Chitinimonas arctica: one gene and its partner. The protein of the gene in region 2 interacts with the protein of the main gene of each other region in a pairwise test. Links are inferred from orthologs where the notes say so. Each region holds a gene or a part of one and is shown on either strand. Other genes may lie near its edges. The genes, in order: odhB and lpdA.

Region 1 (11,320 bases), 600 kb from region 2 along the record:
TTCAAGATGCTGGAATCCTCGGTCAGTTGCGGGGGCGTTTGCGAAACGACCTATTCCGCGGTGGAGTTGGCGGATTACACGCCTATACGCTATCGGAAGATAGTGCCTTAAGGGAGCGGCAATCCTGAACGCCCACGCCGCTTTGATTCTTTTCACAGCGTTCGCTCCGATATTCATCACCACTCTTTGCCGCCCCCGCTGGATTCAAGCAGGCACGGAAGGCCGGGGAGAACCACAAACGGCAACGCCACCCTAAGGTGGCGTTGCCGTTTGTTACCGATACTGCCGTCTTACTTGATCATGCCCTTGCTTTTCAGCAGCTCGAACATGGTCTTGCCGATTTCGGCCGGGCTACGGGTGTAGGCGATGCCTGCACGCTCGAAAGCCGCGAACTTCTCTTCGGCCGTACCCTTGCCGCCGGAGATGATGGCACCGGCGTGGCCCATGCGCTTGCCCTTGGGGGCAGTGACGCCGGCAATGTAGCCGACCACTGGCTTGGTCACATAGGCCTTGGCGAATTCGGCCGCTTCTTCTTCGGCCGAGCCACCGATTTCACCGATCATGATGATGGCGTCGGTATCGGGATCGTCCTGGAACAGCTTGAGCGCATCGATATGGCTGGTGCCTGGGATGGGGTCGCCGCCGATACCGATACAGGTGGACTGGCCCAGGCCCAAGGCGGTGGTCTGCGCCACGGCTTCGTAGGTCAGCGTGCCGGAACGCGACACGATGCCGATACGGCCTGGATTGTGGATATGCCACGGCATGATGCCGATCTTGCACTCGCCCGGGGTGATGACGCCGGGGCAGTTCGGTCCGATCAGGCGGATACCGGCTTCATCGACAGCGCGCTTGACGTACAGCATATCGATGGTGGGCACGCCTTCGGTGATGCAGACGATCAGCTTGATGCCGGCATCGATGGCTTCCAGGATGGAATCCTTGGCGAAAGGCGCCGGTACATAGATGACCGAAGCGTCGGCCTGGGTTGCCTTGGCGGCATCGCGCATGGTGTTGAAGACGGGCAGGCCCAGATGCTCGCTGCCGCCCTTGCCGGGGGTCACGCCGCCGACGACCTTGGTGCCGACCTTCAGCGCCTGTTCGGCGTGGAAGGTACCGTTCTTGCCGGTGAAGCCTTGTACCAGCACCTTGGTGTTCTTGTTGACTAGAACGCTCATTGAATAACTCCTGATTCTGTGCGGGTGATTAAGCGAGCATGGCGACGGCGGCCACGATCTTCTCGGCGGCGTCGTTCAGGCCTTGTGCCGAGGTCAGCTTGAGGCCGGATTCGTTCAGAATCTTGGCGCCCAGCTCCGCATTGTTGCCTTCCAGGCGAACCACGACCGGCACGGTCACGTTCACTTCCTTCACGGCGGCGATGATGGCTTCGGCGATCATGTCGCAACGGACGATGCCGCCGAAGATGTTGATCAGCACGCCCTTGACCGATTCGTCGGCCAGGATCAGCTTGAAGGCTTCGATCACGCGTTCCTTGGTGGCGCCACCGCCCACGTCCAGGAAGTTGGCCGGTTGGCCGCCCTTCAGCTTGATGATGTCCATGGTCGCCATGGCCAGGCCGGCGCCGTTCACCATGCAGCCGATATTGCCTTCCAGGGCGACGTAGTTCAGATCGAACTCGGAAGCCTTCAGCTCGCGCTCATTCTCTTGCGACTTGTCGCGCAGCGCCACGATGGACGGCAGGCGGAAAGCGGCATTGGAGTCGATGCCGATCTTGGCATCCACGCAGCACAGGGTGCCGTCGCCACGGATGGCCAGCGGGTTGATTTCGAACAGGGCGAAATCGTTTTCCACGAAAGCCTTGTAGGCGCCCATCATCAGGCCGGTGAACTGCTTGATCTGCTTTTCGTCCAAGCCCAGCGCAAAGCCGGCTTCGCGTGCCTGGTAAGGCTGCAGGCCAACCAGCGGATCGACCACGGTCTTGATGATCTTTTCCGGGGTGTTGTGCGCGACTTCTTCGATTTCCACGCCGCCTTCGGTGGAAGTCATAAAGACGATGCTGCGGGTGGAACGGTCCACCACGGCGCCCAGGTACAGTTCACGCTGCACCGGATACATATCTTCGCATACCAGCAGCGAGCCGACCGGCTGGCCCTTGGCATCGGTCTGGTAAGTCACCAGACGCTTGCCCAGCAAGGTCTTGGCGACATCGGCAGCTTCTTCGGCACTCTTCACGACCTTGACGCCGCCAGCCTTGCCGCGACCACCGGCATGTACCTGCGCCTTTACCACGGCGAACTTGCCACCCATGGAACGGAAGGCGTTGGCGGTTTCTTCCGGCGTGTTGGCCAGAATGCCCTTTTGTACAGGCAGGCCATATTTCGCCAGCAGATCTTTCGCTTGGTATTCGTGCAGATTCATTATGTTTTCCCTTTTTGAGAGATTTGCTTGATAGGGCGGCAACCGACCAAGGTTCCCGCCCTTTAAAATCGTTCAGCTATGCAGGGTACGGCCGTCACAGCCCAGCGCCGCTTCGTGCAGCGCTTCGGACAAGGATGGATGCGCGTGAACGATACGGGCGATGTCTTCAGACGAGGCGCTGAATTCCATCGCCACAACCGCTTCCGAAATCAGTTCGGAAGCGAATGGACCGACGATATGGACGCCCAGGATGCGGTCGGTCTTCTTGTCGGCCAACATCTTGACGAAGCCCTTGGCCTCGCCCAATGCCAGCGCGCGGCCATTGGCCGAGAACAGGAATTGCCCCTTCTTGTACTCGGTGCCTTCGGCCTTGAGCTGCTGCTCGGTCTTGCCCACCCAGGCGATTTCCGGACTGGTGTAGATCACCCACGGCACGGTATTGAAATCGACGTGCGGATGCTGGCCGGCAATACGCTCGGCCACCGCCACACCCTCTTCCGAAGCCTTGTGCGCCAACATCGGGCCACGCACCACGTCGCCCACCGCCCAGACATTGGGCAGGTTGGTACGGCAATCGTCGTCCACTTCCACCTGGCCGCGCTCGGTCAGTTTCAGGCCGACGGCGTCGGCATTCAGGCCGGCGGTATTCGGGATACGGCCGATGGAAACGATCAGCTTGTCGTAGACCGCCTTCTGCTCGGCACCGGCGGCATCGACGTAGTTGACGGTGACATCTTTCTTGCCGACCTTGATCTCACCGATCTTTACACCGGTATTGATCACCAGGCCGGTGTCCTTGGTCAGGAATTTCAATGCTTCGCGTGCGACCTGGTCGTCGGCGGCGCCGAGGAAGGTCGGCATGGCTTCCAGCACGGTCACTTCCGAGCCCAGACGCTTCCAGACCGAACCCATTTCCAGGCCGATCACGCCGGCGCCGATCACGCCCAGACGCTTAGGCACGGCGGGGATGGCCAGCGCACCTTCATTATCGAGCACCAGCTTGTTATCGATGGTCACGCCGGGCAACTGGCGCACGCTTGAGCCGGTGGCCACGATTACATGGCTGGCTTCGATCAGTTCGGTCTTGCCGTCGGCCAGCTTGGCTTCCAGCACATACTTGTCGCCATTCTTGGACTTGAAGGCGCCGGTACCGTGAAAACTGGTCACCTTGTTCTTACGGAACAGGAAAGCAATACCGCCGGTGTTCTTGGCGATGATCTCTTCCTTGCGCTTGAGCATCTGCGCCACATCCATCTTGACCGTACCGGTGCTGATGCCATGGTCGGCAAAGCTGTGGGCGGCATGATGGAAGTTCTCGGACGATTGCAGCAGCGCCTTGGAGGGGATGCAGCCGACGTTCAGGCAGGTACCGCCGAGGCTTTGCTTGCCTTCGGCATTGCTGGTGGCATCGATACAGGCTGTCTTGAAGCCGAGTTGGGCGGCGCGGATGGCTGCGACATAACCGCCGGGTCCGCCGCCGATCACGACGACGTCGAATTGTTGGGACATAGATTTCACCAATACGTAAGGCGGGCCTGGCCCGCCGTTGCAATCGGGCGGGCTAAGCCCGCCCCCGGCCGCTCGGGACCGATCAGATATCCAGCAACAGGCGCGCCGGGTCTTCGATGGCTTCCTTGATCGCCACCAGCGACAGCACGGCTTCGCGGCCGTCGATGATGCGGTGATCGTAGGACTGGGCCAGGTACATCATCGGCAGGACCACCACTTGGCCGTTTTCGACCATGGCGCGTTCGCGCGTGGCATGCATGCCCAAAATGGCGCTTTGCGGCGGGTTGATGATAGGCGTGGACATCATCGAACCGAAGGTACCGCCATTGGAGATGGTATAGGTGCCACCGGTCAGCTCATCCATGGTCAGCTTGCCTTCCTGCGCGCGCTTACCGAAATCGGCGATCTGCTTTTCGATCTGCGCCAGGCTCAGCTGGTCGGCATTGCGGATCACCGGCACCACCAGGCCGCGCGGGCTACCCACGGCCACACCGATATCATAGTAGCCGTGGTAGACGATATCGCTGCCATCCACCGAGGCGTTGACGATGGGGTACTTCTTCAGGGCGTGTACGGCAGCCTTGACGAAGAAGCCCATGAAACCCAGCTTGATGCCGTGTTCCTTTTCGAACTTGTCCTTGTAGCGGTTGCGCAGTTCCATCACCGGCTTCATGTTCACTTCATTGAAGGTGGTGAGGATGGCGGCGGTGGCTTGCGATTCCAGCAGGCGCTCGGCCACGCGTTGGCGCAGGCGCGACATCGGCACGCGCTGCTCGGCGCGGTCACCCATGGCGGGTGCGGCGGCGGCCGGGGCAGCTGGCGCGGCCGGCTTGGCGGCAGCCGGCTTGGCAGCGGCAGCCACGACATCTTCCTTCAGCACCCGGCCATCGCGGCCAGTGCCCTGGACCTTGGCAGTATCGACGCCGGCATCGGCGGCGGCCTTCTTGGCGGCCGGCATCACGGCGGTGCCGAAACCAATGGCGTTTTCCGGTACGCCTGCGGCGGCGGCTGCTGCTGCCACGCGGCTCGGCTCGGCGGCAGCGGCCGGAGCGGGAGCGGCGGCGGCAGGTGCGGCAGCGCCAGCCTTGGCTTCGGTATCGATGGTCGCAATCAATTCCTGGCTGACCACGGTCGCGCCATCGCCCTTGACCAGGCTGACGATCACACCGGCTTGCGGGGCGGGCAGTTCCAGAACCACCTTGTCGGTTTCCAGGTCGATCAGGTTTTCATCCCGCTCGACATAGTCGCCTACCTTCTTCTTCCAGCTGACAAGGGTGGCTTCGGATACGGACTCGGGCAGTTGGGGGACTTTGACTTCGATCAGCATATTATTCGGCTCCGTTGGCGGCCTACGTTGGGTTTGTGGGTTGGCTGGAGCGGCGATCCGGCGCGAGTGCCGGACCGCCGCTCGCGGTGCTTATTTATTTGGCGAGGTTCATGGCTTCGTCGAGGAAGGCCTTGAGCTGGGCGGCATGCTTGCTCATATAGCCGACCGCCGGCGAGGCGGACGACGGACGGCCAGCGTACAACAAGGTCTGCTTGGCCGACATACAGGCTTCCAGCCGGTGCCGGATCTGGTGCCAGGCGCCCTGGTTCTTCGGCTCTTCCTGTACCCACATGATTTCCTTGGCGGCCGTGTACTTACCCAGTTCGGCCTTCAATTCATCGGTCGGGAAGGGATAGAGCTGTTCGACGCGCACGATGGCGACATCCTTCTGTTCGCGCTCGCTGCGGGCGTTGTGCAGGTCGTAGTAGACCTGGCCGGAACAGACGATGACGCGCTTCACCTTCTTGGTGTCCGGATTGACCGGATCGCCGATGACGGGACGGAAGCCGCCCTGGGTGAAGGCATCCAGCGAGCTCATCGCATCCTTGTAGCGCAGCAGGCGCTTGGACATCAGGATGATCAGCGGCTTGCGGTAAGGCCGCAGCTGCTGGCGACGCAGCACGTGGAACATCTGGCTGGCCTCGGACGGCATGATCACCTGCACATTGTGCTCGGCGCACATCTGCAGATAACGCTCCAGGCGTGCCGAGCTATGTTCGGGGCCTTGGCCGTCGTAACCGTGCGGCAGCATCATGGTCAGGCCGCAATAACGGCCCCACTTGGTCTCGCCGGAAGTGATGAACTGGTCGATCACCACCTGGGCGCCGTTGGCGAAGTCGCCGAACTGGGCTTCCCAGATCACCAGTTCGTCCGGTGCGGACGAGCTGTAGCCGTACTCGAAGGCCAGCACTGCTTCTTCATTGAGAATGGAGTCGATCACCAGGAAATTGCCCTGGTTTTCGCTCAGGTTACGTAGCGGCACGGCCGCGCCGGCATCCCACTTCTCGCGGTTCTGGTCGTGCAGCACCGCATGCCGGTGGCTGAAGGTGCCGCGACCCGAGTCTTCACCCGAAATGCGCACGCCATAGCCTTTTTCCAGCAGCGAACCGTAGGCGAGGATTTCCGACATGCCCCAGTCGATGTTCTGCCGGCCGGCACCCATTTCGCGGCGAGCCGCCAGCACCTTGTCCACGGTCGGGTGCAGCTTGAAGCCATCCGGCACCTTGTTGACCTTCTCCGCCAGGCGGCCCAGTTCGGCCGCGCTCAGGGTGGTATCGGTCGGGTGGGCCCAGTGGGTGCCCTTGAAAGCGCCGAAATCGATGGCGAAGCTGCGCTTGAAATCGGTCAGGGTGGTTTGTTCGACGTGCTCGCCCTTGTCAAGCGCGGCACGGTAGTCCTTGATCAGCGCATCGGCTTCGTCGGCGCTGAGCAGGCCTTCCATCACCAGCCGGTCGGCGTACATCTTGCGCGCGCCGGGGTGCTTGGCGATGCGCTTGTACATCATCGGCTGGGTCAACATCGGATCGTCGCCCTCGTTGTGGCCCAGCTTGCGGAAGCAGACCAGGTCGATCACCACGTCGCGGCGGAACTTGCGGCGATAGTCGATGGCGGCCTGCATCACGAAGCAGACGGCTTCCGGATCGTCGCCGTTCACGTGGAAGATCGGCGCCTCGATCATCTTGGCGATATCGGTACAGTACAGGGACGAGCGGGTATCGCGGGTGTCCGAGGTCGTGAAGCCGATCTGGTTGTTGATGACGATGTGCATGGTACCGCCGACGCCGTAGCCACGGGTCTGCGACAGGTTGAAGGTGCCCTGGTTGGTCCCCAGGCCGATAAAGGCCGAGTCGCCGTGCAGCAGCACCGGCATCACCTGGTCGCCGACGCGGTCGCCGCGGCGCTGTTGGCGCGCACGAGCGGAGCCGACCACCACCGGATTGACGATTTCCAGGTGGGAAGGATTGAAGGCCAGCGAAACGTGCACCGCACCGCCAGGGGTCGGGATGTCCGAGCTGAAACCCATGTGGTACTTCACGTCGCCGGACGGCAGGTCGTAGCTGTACTTGCCCTCGAACTCGGAGAACAGGTCGGCCGGGCGCTTGCCCAGGGTATTGACCAGCACGTTCAGACGGCCACGGTGGGCCATGCCGATGACCATTTCCTGCACGCCGTTCTCGCCCGATGCCTGCACCAGGTGATCCAGCGCCGCGATCATGCTTTCGCCGCCTTCCAGCGAGAAGCGCTTCTGGCCGACATACTTGGTGTGCAGATAGCGCTCCAGGGTTTCGGCGGCGGTGATCTGCTTGAGGATGCGCAGCTTCTTGTCGCGATTGAAGCTGGGCACCGAACGCGATTCCTCGAAGCGCGTCTGAACCCAGTGACGCTGCGCCGAATCGGTGATGTGCATGTATTCCAGGCCGATATTGCCGCAGAAGGTCTGCTTGAGGCGGGCCAGGATATTTGCCAGGGTATCGCGCTCGGGACCGGCCAGATTGCCGCAATCGAAGGTGCGGGCCATATCGGCATCGGTCAGGCCATGGGTGGCCGGGTCCAGCTCCACCAGGGGCTGCTGGTCCAGGCGCTTGAGCGGGTCCAGGGTGGCGTAGCGCACACCCATTACCCGGTAGGCCGAAATCAGCCGGAGTACGGCCACCTGCTTCTTCATGGCCTCCTTCTCGGCGGCTTCGCTGCGGCCGCCGACGCGGGGCTGCTTGGCCATCTGGACAAACGATTCCTCGATGGAGGCGCGCGGGATATCCCGGTCGGTATTGCCGGGCAACTGCTGCAGTTTGTCGAAATAGTCCCGCCATTCTTGCGACACCGTTTGCGGGTCGGCGAGGTATTGCTCGTAGAGCTCTTCGATGAACGGGGCATTGCCGCCGAACAAATAGGACTGGCTCTGGAAGGTTTGCATCATGTTGATGGCCTTATGTGCTTTTTTAGCGCTGCGCTTGGGCGAGACGATTACGACAAACTGTGGAAACGGGTTCGGTACGACAGACGCCCGGCCGTAGCCGGGCGCCTCTACTGCTTACTTGCGCTTATCGATAGCCACGTAATCGCGACGTGGCGCACCGGTGTACAGCTGGCGCGGACGGCCGATCTTCATGGTTGGATCGCCGATCATCTCGCTCCAGTGCGAGATCCAGCCGACGGTACGGGCCAGGGCGAAGATAGGCGTGAACATCGAGACGGGGATACCCACGGCGGACAACACGATGCCGGAGTAGAAGTCCACGTTCGGATACAGCTTGCGTTCGATGAAGTACGGGTCTTCCAGGGCGATCTTTTCCAGCGCCATGGCCAGCTTGAACTTCGGATCGTCATGCAGGCCCAGGTCGTTCAGCACTTCATGGCAGGTGTCGCGCATGATGGCCGCGCGCGGATCCATGTTCTTGTATACGCGATGGCCGAAGCCCATCAGCTTGTAGCGCTTGTCCTTCACGCCTTGCATGAAGTCGGCCACCTTGCTGACGTCGCCGATCTCGTCCAGCATCTTCAGCACGGCTTCGTTGGCGCCGCCATGCGACGGGCCCCACAGGCAGGCGATACCGGCAGCGATACAGGCGAACGGATTGGCACCGGACGAACCCGACAGGCGCACCGTCGAAGTCGAGGCGTTCTGCTCGTGGTCGGCGTGCAGGGTGAAGATGCGATCCAGCGCGCGGGCGGTGATCGGGTTGACCTTGTATTCCTCGACCGGGGTCGAGAACATCATATGCAGGAAATTCTCCGCATAGGTCAGGCCGGCCTTGGGGTAGGACAGCGGCAAGCCACGGTTGTAGCGATAGGCCTGGGCAGCGATGGTCGGCAGCTTGGCGATCAGGCGGAAGGCCGCCACTTCGCGGTGGCGCGGATCGTTGATATCGAGCGAATCGGAGTAGAAGGCCGACAAGGCGCCCACCACCGCGACCATCACGGCCATCGGGTGCGCATCGCGGCGGAAGCCACGGAAGAAGTTGTGGATCTGGTCGTGCAGCATATTGTGCCGCATCACCGTGTAGTCGAAATGCTTCTTCTGTTCCGGGGTGGGCAGTTCGCCATTCAGCAGCAGGTAGCAAACTTCCAGGTAGTCGCTGTGCTCGGCCAGCTGTTCGATGGGGTAGCCGCGGTAGTACAACTGACCGAGGTCGCCATCGATAAAGGTGATGCTCGACTCGCAGCTGGCAGTGGCCAGGAAACCGGGGTCATAGGTGAACATGCCGGTCTTGCCGAGGGTGCGGATATCAACGACATCCGGGCCAAGCGAGCCCTTCAGAACCGGCAGCTCGATGCTGTTCTGGCCGTCGTTATAAGAGAGCGTAACTTTGGAAGCTTCAGCCATGGAATTGCTCCTGAATAAATTTCGGGTGAACAGCGGACGGCACCTTGGCAACGCCGGCCGCGTTCGCGAACCTTGATACTTGGATTACTGTTTTTTTACGACTTGCCAATGCCGCAGCTGCGCCAGGATAGGGGCGAGACGCATGTCCGTGGTGTCGGTTTTGCCATCCACCAGTTCTAGCAGATCGATGTCCGGCAACATCAACAAGTCTTGGTAGACGTCCAGCTCGGCGGCGCTCAGCCGGTCGAAATCGTGTTCGAGAAACAGTTCGAACACCAGATCGAGCTCCAGCAAGCCCCGCCGCGAACGCCAGCGGAGTCGGTTCTTGTCCGCTTGGGTATACATCTCGGCCATGGGTCAGGCGATCCGCTTGACCATCAGCTCTTTGATCTTGCCGATTGCCTTGGTCGGGTTCAGGTGCTTGGGGCAAACGTCCACGCAGTTCATGATGGAATGGCAGCGGAACAGCCGGTACGGATCTTCCAGATTGTCCAGCCGTTCGTTGATGGCGGTATCGCGGGTATCGGCGATAAAGCGGTAGGCGGCCAGCAAGCCGGCCGGGCCGACGAACTTGTCCGGGTTCCACCAGAACGACGGGCAGGAGGTCGAGCAGCAGGCGCACAGGATGCACTCGTACAGGCCATCCAGTTCCTCGCGGTCCTTGGGGCTTTGCAGCCGTTCATGCGAGGGCGGCGGCGTGTCGTTGATCACATACGGCTTGATCGAGTTGTATTGCTTGAAGAACTGCGTCATGTCCACGATCAGGTCGCGGATCACCGGCAGGCCGGGCAAGGGACGGATTTCGACCGGCTGCTTCAGGCCGACGATATCGGTCACGCAGGCCAGGCCGTTCTTGCCGTTGATGTTCATGGCGTCCGAACCGCAAACGCCTTCGCGGCAGGAGCGGCGGAACGACAGGCTGTCGTCCACCACCTTCAGGCGGACCAGGGCGTCGAGCAGCTTCTTGTCGCTCGGTTCCAGCTCAACCTCGATGTCCTGCATATACGGCTTCGCATCGACATCCGGGTTGTAGCGGTAGATCTTGAATTTCATATTCATGGTCTGGGCTCCAGCACGTTCGATCAGAACGTACGTTCCTTCGGCGGAATGTAATCAACGGTCAGCGGCTTGGTATGCACCGGCTTGTATTCGAGGCGACGGTCGTGGTTGAAGAACAGCGAGTGCTTCATCCAGTTGTCGTCGTCGCGCTTTTCGAAGTCGTCGTGCGAATGCGCACCACGCGACTCGTGCCGCGCTTCGGCCGCCATCATGGTGGCCACGGCCACCTCGATCAGATTGTCCATTTCCAGGGCTTCGACCCGGGCGGTATTCCAGACCTTGGACTTGTCCTTGATCTGGGTAAAGCGCGCCCGTTCCGCCACTTCGGCGATTTCCTTCACACCCAGGGCCATATTGGCGCTGTTGCGGAACACACCCGCACGCAACTGGATGGTCTTTTGCATGGCGCTGCGCACATCGTTCACTTCCTCGCCCTTGGTCTGGTTGTCCAGACGGGCAATGCGTGACAGGCTGAAGTCGGCGGCGTTCTCCGGCAGCGGCTTGTGGCTAGGACGCTCGCGCCGGATAAAGTCGATCATGCTGTCGCCGGCCGACTTGCCGAATACCACCAGGTCCAACAGGGAATTGGTGCCCAGGCGATTGGCGCCGTGCACCGAGGCGCAGGCGCATTCGCCGGCGGCGTAGAAGCCGTTGATGCGTACTTCCGGGTTATCGCCCTTGGGCACCATCACCTCGCCCAGGTAATTGGTGGGAATACCACC
Region 2 (11,361 bases):
GCCATCGAGCGAGTTGACTTTGGTAATGGGTTGGCCTGGGATGGCGACACCCTCAAACAGCTCGTGCTCAAGACCGGCGAGACGGCCGATGCCATCTATGGGCATGCCGAAGCGGATCTCATCGATGGCCTGGGCGGTGATGACAAGCTGTTCGGCCAGGACGGCAATGACACACTGCTGGGCGGCCTCGGCGCCGACCTGCTGGACGGCGGCAGCGGCGACGATTCGCTAGGCGGTGGTGCGGGCAACGACAGCCTGGCCGGACAGGACGGCAACGATCTGCTGGCCGGTGGCGACGACGCCGACCTGCTGGAAGGCGGCGGGGCGGACGACACCCTGCAAGGTGATGCGGGTAATGACACGCTGCGTGGTGGCCAGGAGGCCGATCAACTGTTCGGCGGTGCGGGTCTGGATGTGCTGCAAGGCGATGCCGAAAGCGATCTGGTCAGCGGTGGCGACGCCAATGACACCCTCACTGGCGGGGTCGGTAGCGATACCCTGCGCGGCGACGATGGCGATGACCAGTTGGATGGCAATACCGATGGCGACCGGCTCGAAGGCGGCGCCGGCAACGACAAGCTAAACGGCAATCAAGGCAGCGACACCTTGCTCGGTGGTGCCGGCGATGATGAGCTGGTTGCGTCCGATGATTACCAGGAACGCGATGCCAATACCCTGGAAGGCGGCGCGGGCCAGGACACGCTATACGGTTCCTACGGCGATGATCGCTATGTGTTCAATTTGGGCGATGGCAAGGATCTGCTGGTCGAAACCCGTCAAGACCAGGCCTTCAGCAATATCGACCCTTCGCAGGACAGCCTGGTGTTCGGCGCCGGCATTGCCCTGGCGGATATCAGCATCCTGCGGCTCGGCAACGATATGGTCTTGCGGCACCGCAACGGCACGGATGAGATCACCGTGCAAAACTGGTTCCGCCCCATCGGCACCGCCCACTTCAAGCTTGATAAATTGCTGTTCGCCGATGGCACTTCGCTGGATCTGGCCGCCATCGAAGCCAAGGTCATCACCCAAGGCAGCAGCCAGGCCGATAACCTGTCCGGCTCGGCTGGCCATGACCACCTCCGTGGCGGTGCCGGTAACGACACCTTGTTCGGTCTGGCCGGCAACGATACGGTGGCCGGTGAAGCCGGCGACGACTACCTGGATGGTGGCCTGGGCAACGATACGCTCGACGGCGGTGTCGGCAAGGATCAGCTGATCGGCGGCGAAGGCGACGACCGCTTGCTGGGCGGCAGCGAAGACGACAAGTACGTCTTTACCAGCAACTGGGGCAAGGACGTGATCGACAATGTCGGCGGCGGCAGCGACTGGCTGTTCTTCTCCGAACTGGAGAAGGCCCAGCTGAGCTTCAAGCAGGAAGGCCAGGACCTGCTCATCGGCGTGGTCAGCGACGCCAGCCGCACGGTACGGGTGCTGAACCACTTCAGTGGTGGCGCAGCCGCCATCGCCTACCTGCAACCGAAGAGCGGCAACGCCCTGTCGGCGGCCGATATCGCCCGACTCCTGCCGGTCGATCCGAATCCGCCTACGCCCGGTACCGGCGGCAGCGGCCCGGCCAACCCGGCCGACTTCAACCAGGTCAAGGAAGGCACCGCCAATGCCGACCAGCTCAGCGGTGCCGGCGGCAAGGACCTGCTGCGCGGCCTGGGTGGCGACGACCAGCTGTTCGGCGGTGCCGGCAATGACCGTCTGGAAGGCGGCGATGGCAACGACTACCTGTCCGGCGGCTACGGCAGCGGCAATAGCGGCGACGACCTGCTGATCGGCGGGGCTGGCGACGACCAGCTGAACGGCGAAGACGGCAACGACCGGCTGGAAGGGGGCGCGGGCAACGACAGCTATGTGTTCGACGGCGCCTCGCAAGACGTCATCGACAACAGCGGCGGCGGCAGCGACGGCATCTTCCTGGCCGACGGCATCGGCGCCGCCCGCCTCAGCTTCCAGCGCGACGGCGACGACCTGCTGGTGGTGGTGGACAAGCAGCTGACCACCTCCCTCCGGGTGCTCAAGCACTTCAAGGGCGGCGAGATGGCCATTGCCTATGTGCAGCCCAGCGGCGGCAATATGTTCACCGCCGCGACCATCGCGCAGATGGTGGCCGCGCAAACCATCCCGGGCGGCTACGAGACCCTGCAGGACGGCGACGCCAACGGCAACAAGCTGACCGGCGCGGCAAGCCGCGATCTGCTGCGCGGCCTGGGCGGCGACGACACCCTGTTCGGCGGGCTGGGCAACGACCGGCTGGAAGGCGGCGACGGCAATGACTACCTCTCGGGTGGTTACGGCAATGTCGCCAATACCGGCGACGATATCCTGGTCGGCGGCACCGGCAACGACACCCTCAACGGCGAAGATGGCAAGGACCGGCTGGAAGGCGAAGCCGGCAATGACTTCTATATGCTGGCCAAGGGTGCCGGCGCCGACGTCATCAAGGACTTCGACGCCACCGCCAACAACAGCGACACGGTGCAGTTCAAGGACGTGAAGTCGACCGAAGTGACGGCGGTGCAAAAGGCCGGCGTCAACCTGGTGCTGAAGTACGGCGCGACCGACCAGCTGACGGTGGAGAACTACTTCGACGCCACCAATGCGGTCGGCTACCGGGTGGAACGGTTCACCTTCAGCGACAGCGTGGTCTGGACCAACACCCAGATCCAGGCCAAGGCGGTCACGGTGGCGGGCTTGCAAGCCGCCGCGCTGCCACGGCCGCCGATGGTGGAGACGGTGTCGGTGGACCAGCAGCTGGCCAGCCTGGTCAGCGCCATGGCGGGCTTCTCGCCGATGGATGCGGCCCAATGGCAGCAGACCGTGCCGGCGCACGAGATGCATAGTCCTATGTTGAGTGCGAATCGCTTGATGTAAGCCGTTGAAGCGGTAGCAGCAAGGAAAACCCGGGTCGAAAATTTCGGCCCGGGTTTTTTAGCCAGAGCAAATAACAGGCCCTTGGAAATTTCAGCGCGGATAGGTGATTTTTCGAAAAAAACTGATGATAAGCAGAATCATAAGTCAGGAGAGTTCATTAGCTTGACTGAATCTTAATATGACTTATGGAATAAATATGATGCAGAGAATGATAGCAACGAATCCGTATGCGCTTATGGCAAGCGGTTCAAATCATAGTGAGGTGCTTGTAAATAGAAGCGAAGAAGTTTCAAATGCCAGCGTGATCGATGTGGATAGAAATCTTAAGCCCTACACCAACTCCCTAGTGACTGCCAATTTGTTCTTGCGGCCTATATTCCCTTCCGATTACCGAGGCTTGCTCCCGATTTTTACCAATCCTGAAGCCGTAAAGTATTTCATGAGCGGCCGGGTAATGACGGTAGAGGAATTACAACAAAAGACCAGTCACCGGGCCATGGTCAGCGCGGATGTGCATCGGCCCGGCCGTCGTGTGACGGATTTGCACAGTTGGGCGATGATCACACATGATGGCATGGTGGGATATTGCATGGTGGAAGCACGTCTGCTCGATGATCCTGCTTTGCTTGAAAGCGTGAAGGGGATATTCAACAATCGCGCAGCGCTTGATTTGCTTGATAAGCCGGAGAATGCGGCGCTGAAGAAAAATGCGGCGAAAATAAGGAAAAAAAACGGCGCGGCGCCAAAGGAAGTGCCTGGAGTGGAGCTGGATTGGCCGATGCAACTACAATTGCGGTACGCCGATTACATGGAGCTATCCTATGCCATTTCCCCGGCGAGTAGCGGTCGCGGCCTTACCACCGAGGCATGCAAGGCGGTCATTAACCATGTAGGCGGGAAATATTATGCTACGGTGCACCCGCTGAACATACCTTCTCAGCGTGTCCTCGAAAAATCTGGGCTGGATAAGGTCCAGGATAATATCGTGGTGGATAGGTACGTATCATCTTGCCAGCAGGGCCAATCAAGGCGCCATTTTTATATTCTTGATACAGGCAGGAAGAATGAGTATGCCAATCTGTAAGGGGGTGTAGGTAAGACAAAGCTCAATGGCGATACCCAGGGAGCAGTCAGTATCTTTAAGATAGGATTCGAAAAATCCGAAAGCACGCCAGTTGTAGAGATCGTTAAGATTATGTCTTTACTTTCGGCGTTGCCCCATGAAAAACCTGAAAACCGAACTCCCCTTATCAGCTGTCGCCCTTTGTTTTGGCACCTGCCTTTTCCTTTCGGGCGGTAGCGCCCATGCTACGAGCGATACCGAGCTACCGCCCGCAGGCAATAATAGCCTGCGTAACACTTGCTTATATATATCGCGCGATGGCGACCAGCGCACCATGCGCTACTCCCTTGATGACCAAAAACAGTCCGATCAATTGTGGACGTGGGATAACGCAAAGCTGCCCGACCCACGGACCAGGGTTCGTACGATTAAAAACATGCCCGCATCGGCTGATAATATCAGCCACAGGCGATATTTTAGAAGCTATGAGAACTACCCCTATATCAACCTCTCGGATGAAATTTTAAAAGGCGAAGAAAAGGTGGAGGAGTCAACTTACACCTCCACCTATATCGAACGCTATCCATTTACCATCGGCGAAACATTGGAAACGTCGACCATGGTCGATCGCAAGCGCGGCCCTGGGTCCAATCCGGAGATAAGCAGCACTAAACTCATTGCCAAGGAAACCTACCTGGGAAACGAGACGCTCGTTCTGCCCGGCAATTTCACAACGCCCGCCTGCAAGTTTGAATCAAATCAGGAGATTCAATCCAGGAGCGGCGCCACGCTTGTAGTAAGTAAGTCAAACAGTTGGTATGCGCCGGAAATCGGCCTGGTTAAAAGCACCTTCGACGTTCGTACTTTTGATGGCCAAACCAGGCAGGGTAAGCTGGAGTATCTACGCGGCGGCCGCTAAGCGTTCGAAGACGGGCTGCCCAAAATCCAGGTGAGCGCCCACAGCCGCCATCCCGGCGTAAACCGGGACGGCGCTTTCCTTAGCGTTTCTTCTGCGGCGGCAAATCGGTGCAACTACCCTCGAACACTTCGGCGGCCAGGCCGATGGATTCGCCCAGGGTAGGGTGGGCGTGGATGGTCTTGCCGATATCGGTCGGGTCGCAGCCCATCTCGATGGCCAGGCAGATTTCGCCCAACATATCGCCGGCGTGGGTGCCGACAATGGCGCCGCCGATCAGCCGGTGGGTGTCGGCATCGAAGATCAGCTTGGTAAAGCCTTCATCGCGCCCATTGGCAATGGCGCGGCCGGAGGCAGCCCAAGGGAAGACCGATTTTTCGATCTTGATGCCGTTCTTCCTGGCTTCATCCTCGGTGACGCCAACCCAGGCCACTTCCGGATCGGTGTAAGCCACGCCGGGGATGACCCGCGCATCGAAGTAGGCCTTGTGGCCGGCCGCTACTTCGGCGGCGACATGGCCTTCGTGCACGGCCTTGTGGGCCAGCATGGGCTGGCCGACCAGGTCGCCGATGGCGAAGATATGCGGCACATTGGTGCGCATCTGCTTGTCCACCGCGATAAAGCCACGCTCGCTTACCTGCACGCCGGCATTTTCCGCGCCGATCAGATTACCGTTCGGCGCCCGTCCGGCAGCGACCAGGACCAGATCGTAGCGCTGCGGCTCGGCCGGCGCCTGCGCGCCTTCGAATCGGACATAGATGCCGTCCGGCTTTGCCTCGACCGCCACGGTGCGGGTATTGAGCATGATATTGTCGAAGCGGGGGGCATTCATCTTCTGCCAGACCCGGACCAGGTCGCGGTCGGCGCCCTGCATCAGCCCATCCATCATTTCGACCACGTCCAGGCGGGCGCCCAGGGTGGAATAGACCGTGCCCATTTCCAGGCCGATGATGCCGCCGCCGATCACCAGCATCCGTTCCGGCACGTCGCGTAGTTCCAGTGCACCGGTGCTGTCGACAATGCGCGGGTCTTCAGGGATGAAAGGCAGTTTCACCACCCGTGAGCCGGCCGCGATGATGGCTTGCTTGAACTTGATGACCTGCTTTTCGCCGGTCTTGTCCTGGCCATTGCCCTGGGTCAGCTCGACTTCCACATGGTGGGGGTCGATAAAGCGTCCCAGACCGCGCACGGTGGCCACTTTGCGGGCTTTGGCCATGCCGCTCAGACCCGTGGTCAGCTTGCCGATGACCTTGTCCTTGTAGCCGCGCAGGGCGGCCAGGTCGATTTCCGGTTCGGGATACTTGATGCCATTGGCTGCCAGGTGCCGGACTTCGTCGATCACTGCAGCGTTGTGCAGCAAGGCCTTGGAGGGAATACACCCCACGTTGAGGCAGACGCCGCCCAGGGTGGCGTAGCGTTCGACCAGCACCACCTTGAGACCCAGGTCGGCGGCGCGGAAGGCCGCGGAATAACCGCCGGGACCGGCGCCCAGGACCAGCAGATCATATTCCGCATCGGCGCTGCCGACGTGCTGCGCCGCCGGGGTAGGCGAGGGCGCGGCAACAGGGGCGGGCGTCGGCGCTGCTGCGGCTCCCTCTGCCGTAGCCTCTGCCGTCTCCAGCCGTGCGATCACGGTACCCTGCGAGATCTTGTCGCCAACCTTGACCAGCACTTCCCGCACCACACCGGCGCTGCTGGCCGGCACTTCCATGGTGGCCTTGTCGGTCTCCAGGCTAAGCAGGGCGTCTTCCTTGGCTACGGTGTCGCCCGGCTTGATAAACACTTCGATGACATCGACGTCCTTGTAGTCGCCGATATCGGGTACTTTCAGATCCTGCATGCTCATGGCGGCTCCTTACAGCATCAGCCGGCGGATGTCGCCGAGCACTTGGGAAAGATAACTGGTGAAGCGCGCGGCCGAAGCACCGTCGATAACGCGGTGGTCATACGAAAGCGACAGCGGCAGCATCAGCCGTGGCGCGAACTCGCTGCCGTTCCAGACCGGCTTGATGGACGACTTGGAGACGCCCAGGATAGCCACTTCCGGCGCATTGACGATGGGGGTGAAGGCAGTACCGCCGACGCCACCCAGCGAGGAGATCGAGAAGCAGCCACCCTGCATTTCAGCCGGCAGCAGCTTACCGTCCCTGGCCTTGGCGGCCAGTGCACCGGTCTCGCTGGCCAGTTCCAGCAAGGACTTGCGGTCGGCGTCGCGAATGACCGGCACGACCAGGCCATTCGGCGTATCGGCGGCGAAGCCGATATGGAAGTACTGCTTCAGCACCAGGTTTTCGCCATCCAGCGAGGCATTGAAGTCGGGGAATTTCTTCAAGGCGGCCACCACGGCCTTGATGATGAAGGCCAGCGGGGTGATCTTCAGATCCTGCTTTTTCAGCTCGTCGCCCATCTGCTTGCGGAAGGCTTCCATCTCGGTGATATCGGCCTCGTCGAACTGGGTGACATGCGGAATCATCACCCAGTTGCGATGCAGATTGGCGCCGGACAGCTTCTTGATACGGCTAAGCGGCTTGCTTTCCACCGGACCGAACTTGGCGAAATCGACCTTGGGCCATGGCAGCAGATCGAGGCCGGCACCGCCGCCCTGGCCGGCGGGGGCACTGGCCACGGCTTGGGTGGCGCCACTCAGCACGCCCTTCACATAAGCCTGGATATCGCTTTGCACGACCCGGCCCTTGGGACCGCTGCCCTTGATACGGGCCAGATCGGCACCGAGTTCACGGGCGAACTTGCGGACCGAGGGACTGGCATGGGCGGTCTGGAAGCCTGATTCATCGACGGCAGCGGCAACCGCGGCTGCCGGAGCGGGCGCCACGGCCGACGGTGCGGCGGCAGGGACAGGTGCTGGCGCGGCAGGAGCAGGCTGAGGGGCCGGTGCCGGGGTGGGCGCGGCCGAAGCGGCGCCGCTTGCCAGCAAGGTCAGCACCAAACTGCCTTCCGACACCTTATCGCCGACCTTGAGCGCCACGCTTTGCACCACGCCGGCTTGCGGGGCCGGGATTTCCATGGTGGCCTTGTCGGTTTCCAGCGTCAGCAGGGAATCGTCCTTGCCGACCTGGTCGCCGACCTTGACCAGGACTTCGATGACATCGACCGATTGGTAATCGCCGATATCCGGTACCTTGACCTCGATACTGACGGGCGCGGCGGATCCGGCCGATTGCGGTGCGGGTGCGGGCGCCGACACGGGCGCCGGGGCCGGCGCAGCGACAGGCGCGGGCGCGGCAGGGCTGGCCACGGCGGTTCCGGCTGCATCGGTGTCCAGCACGATCAGGACGCTGCCTTCCGAGACCTTGTCGCCGATCTTGATCCGTACTTCGGTGACCACCCCGCCGGTATTGGCCGGTACTTCCATGGTGGCCTTGTCGGTTTCCAGGCTGATCAGCGAATCGTCTTTCTGGATGACATCGCCTACCTTGACGAAAACCTCGATGACATCGACGCCCTTGTAGTCGCCGATATCGGGCACTTTCAGTTCTATCTGCTTGCTCATACGTCGCATCCTATCCGTGTTTTTCTCGTCAGCGAGGGCGCGCCGGCGCGTATGTTCAGCGCCGTCGCGGACCCAAACCCCTTATACCGTCCAGGGGGCCGGCTTGGCGGCGTTTATGCCGTACTTGGCGATGGCTTCCGCCACCTTGGCGCGCGGCAGCTTGCCGTCATCGGCCAAGGCCTTCAGCGCGGCGATCACCACGTAATGCCGGTTCACTTCGAAGAACTCGCGCAGTTGCTCGCGGGTATCCGAGCGGCCGAAACCGTCGGTGCCCAGCACCACGTAGCGGCGAGGCACGAAAGCCCGGATCTGCTCCGCGAACAGGCGCATATAGTCGGTGGCCACCACTACCGGACCTTCGCTGTCCTGCAGGCATTGGGTCACATAGGCTTGTTGGGGCTCGGCGGTCGGGTTGAGCATATTGTGGCGTTCCACCGCTACGCCGTCGCGGGCCAGCTCGGTAAAGCTCGGGCAGCTCCACAGATCGGCCTGTACGCCCCAATCCTCGCTCAGCAGCGTGGCGGCGGCGATCACTTCGTTGAAGATGGTGCCCGAGCCCATCAGCTGCACGCGCAAGTCACCGGCAGCGCCGGCCTTGAGCCGGTACATGCCCTTGACGATGCCTTCTTCCACACCGGCCGGCATGGCAGGGTGGTTGTAGTTCTCGTTCATCAGGGTAAGGTAGTAGTACACATCTTCCTGGTCGGCATACATGCGGCGCATGCCGTCCTGCACGATGACCGCCACTTCGAAGCCGAAGGTCGGGTCGTAGGAAATGCAGTTCGGGATGGTGGCCGAGATCAGGTGGGAGTGGCCGTCCTCGTGTTGCAAGCCTTCGCCGTTGAGGGTGGTCCGGCCGGCGGTGCCGCCCAGCAGGAAGCCGCGCGTGCGCATATCGCCGGCTGCCCAGGCCAGATCGCCGACCCGCTGGAAGCCGAACATCGAGTAATAGATATAGAACGGGATCATCGGCACGCCGTGGGTGCTGTAGGCGGTACCGGCGGCGATCCAGTCGCACATGGCGCCGGCTTCGTTGATGCCTTCCTGCAGAATCTGGCCTTCCTTGGATTCCTTGTAGAACATCAGCTGGTCGGCATCCTGCGGCACATACTTCTGGCCGTCCTGGTTCCAGATGCCGACTTGGCGGAACAGGCCTTCCATGCCGAAGGTGCGCGACTCGTCCGGCACGATGGGGACGATATGGCGACCGATCTGCTTGTCCTTCAGCAATTGCGTCAGCATGCGGACAAAGGCCATGGTGGTGGAGTATTCGCGGCCTTCGCCCGAACCCTTCAGCAGGGCGTCGAAAGCGCTCAGCGGCGGGATTTCCAGCGCATAGGCCTTGCTGCGGCGCTGCGGCAGGTAGCCGCCCAGGGCCTGGCGATGGCCGCGCATATAGGCCAACTCGGGCGAGCCTTCTTCGAATTTGACGAAGGGCACGGCTTCCAGTTGGTCGTCCGGCACCGGAATGCCGAAACGGTCGCGGAACTGCTTGATCGAGTCGATATCGAGCTTTTTCTGCTGGTGGGTGATATTCATCGCCTCGCCGGCCGAGCCCATGCCATAGCCCTTGACCGTCTTGGCCAGGATGACCGTGGGCTTGCCCTGCGATTCGCTGGCGGCCTTGAAGGCCGCGTAGATCTTGGCCGGATCGTGGCCGCCGCGATTCAGGTCCCAGATATCCTTGTCCGACCAGTCCTGCACCATCGCCTTCAGTTCAGGCGTATTGAAGAAGTGCTCGCGCACATAGGCGCCGTCGCGGGCCTTCATCACCTGGTACTCGCCGTCCAGCACTTCCATCATGCGCTTGGCCAGCAGGCCCTTCTTGTCGCGGGCGAACAGGGCATCCCACTTGGTGCCCCAGACCAGCTTGATCACATTCCAGCCCGAACCGCGGAACTCGCCTTCCAGTTCCTGGATGATCTTGCCGTTGCCGCGCACCGGGCCGTCCAGGCGTTGCAGATTGCAGTTGATGACGAACACCAGGTTGTCCAGCCGCTCGCGCCCGGCCATGCCGATGGCGCCCAGCGATTCCGGCTCGTCCATTTCACCGTCGCCGCAGAAGGCCCAGACCTTGCGGCCTTCGGTCTTGGCAAAGCCGCGATCCTGCAGGTACTTCATGAAACGGGCTTGGTAGATCGCCATCAGCGGGCCCAGGCCCATCGATACGGTGGGGAACTGCCAGAAATCCGGCATCAGCCACGGGTGCGGGTAGCTGGACAGGCCCTTGCCGCCTACTTCCTGGCGGAAACTGTTCAGCTGCTCCTCGGTGAGCCGGCCCAGCAGATAGGCACGCGAATAGATGCCGGTCGCCACATGGCCCTGCACGAAGATCAGGTCGCCGCCGTGCTGCTCGCTCGGGGCATGCCAGAAATGGTTGAAACCGACGTCGTACAGGGTAGCGGCGGAGGCGAACGAGGCGATATGGCCGCCCACATTGGTGTGCTTGTTGGCACGCACCACCATGGCCATCGCGTTCCAGCGGGTATAGGCGCGGATCTTGTGCTCGATGGTGGTGTCGCCGGGGAACGGCGGCTCGGCTTCGACCGGGATGGTGTTGATATATTGCGTGCTGGCGCTATAGGGAATATTGGCGCCTTTTTCGGACGCTTCCTCGATCAGCTTCTCGATCAGATAGTGCGCGCGCACCGGTCCTTCGGTTTCGATCACGCCATCGAGCGCATCCAGCCACTCGCGTGTTTCCTGCGGATCGAGATCGTCGAATTGCTCAGCCATCTTGGGTACCTTGTGGGTTTGTCGTTATATGAATGCGGGACAGCACGCAGCCGTGCCGCGGGGTGGCGGCAGCGGGGCGTTTGGAGATAGGTCGGCGCGCACGGCCGGGTGGCGGCCGTGCGGCAAGAAACCGGGCCGATGCGGGATCGGCGTAGTGAGGGGCTTGCGCTGCCAATGTTGTCTCTGCTGCTTGGGTGGAGCGAGTGTTGTGGGCCTTTCCGGCCTCTGTTATTGCCGCGTTCAACGGCAGGG

What was found.
Region 1: the proteins of lpdA (region 2) and odhB interact in binary tests that used the Escherichia coli proteins (3 or more experiments, as listed by UniProt). The link is inferred for Chitinimonas arctica from one-to-one orthologs.

What each region holds. Positions count from the first base shown.
Region 1 is NZ_CP041730.1:4,560,008-4,571,327, reverse strand. What follows is about bases 3,094-5,978. They hold odhB (2-oxoglutarate dehydrogenase complex dihydrolipoyllysine-residue succinyltransferase), read right to left. Parts: upstream 5,216-5,978; coding sequence 3,971-5,215; downstream 3,094-3,970. Other genes in these bases: FNU76_RS20835 (2-oxoglutarate dehydrogenase E1 component), read right to left, coding at 5,310-5,978; lpdA (dihydrolipoyl dehydrogenase), read right to left, coding at 3,094-3,888. In the rest of the region: FNU76_RS20860 (NlpC/P60 family protein), read left to right, coding at 1-111; sucD (succinate--CoA ligase subunit alpha), read right to left, coding at 291-1,178; sucC (ADP-forming succinate--CoA ligase subunit beta), read right to left, coding at 1,207-2,379; more of lpdA, read right to left, coding at 2,452-3,093; more of FNU76_RS20835, read right to left, coding at 5,979-8,132; gltA (citrate synthase), read right to left, coding at 8,247-9,539; FNU76_RS20825 (FAD assembly factor SdhE), read right to left, coding at 9,624-9,893; FNU76_RS20820 (succinate dehydrogenase iron-sulfur subunit), read right to left, coding at 9,897-10,592; sdhA (succinate dehydrogenase flavoprotein subunit), read right to left, coding at 10,622-11,320. UniProt on the Escherichia coli protein: E2 component of the 2-oxoglutarate dehydrogenase (OGDH) complex which catalyzes the second step in the conversion of 2-oxoglutarate to succinyl-CoA and CO(2).
Region 2 is NZ_CP041730.1:5,165,388-5,176,748, reverse strand. What follows is about bases 4,327-7,252. They hold lpdA (dihydrolipoyl dehydrogenase), read right to left. Parts: upstream 6,709-7,252; coding sequence 4,945-6,708; downstream 4,327-4,944. Other genes in these bases: aceF (dihydrolipoyllysine-residue acetyltransferase), read right to left, coding at 6,718-7,252; FNU76_RS23430 (hypothetical protein), read left to right, coding at 4,327-4,865. In the rest of the region: FNU76_RS23440 (calcium-binding protein), read left to right, coding at 1-2,883; FNU76_RS23435 (GNAT family N-acetyltransferase), read left to right, coding at 3,080-3,967; more of FNU76_RS23430, read left to right, coding at 4,104-4,326; more of aceF, read right to left, coding at 7,253-8,373; aceE (pyruvate dehydrogenase (acetyl-transferring), homodimeric type), read right to left, coding at 8,455-11,109. UniProt on the Escherichia coli protein: Lipoamide dehydrogenase is a component of the glycine cleavage system as well as of the alpha-ketoacid dehydrogenase complexes.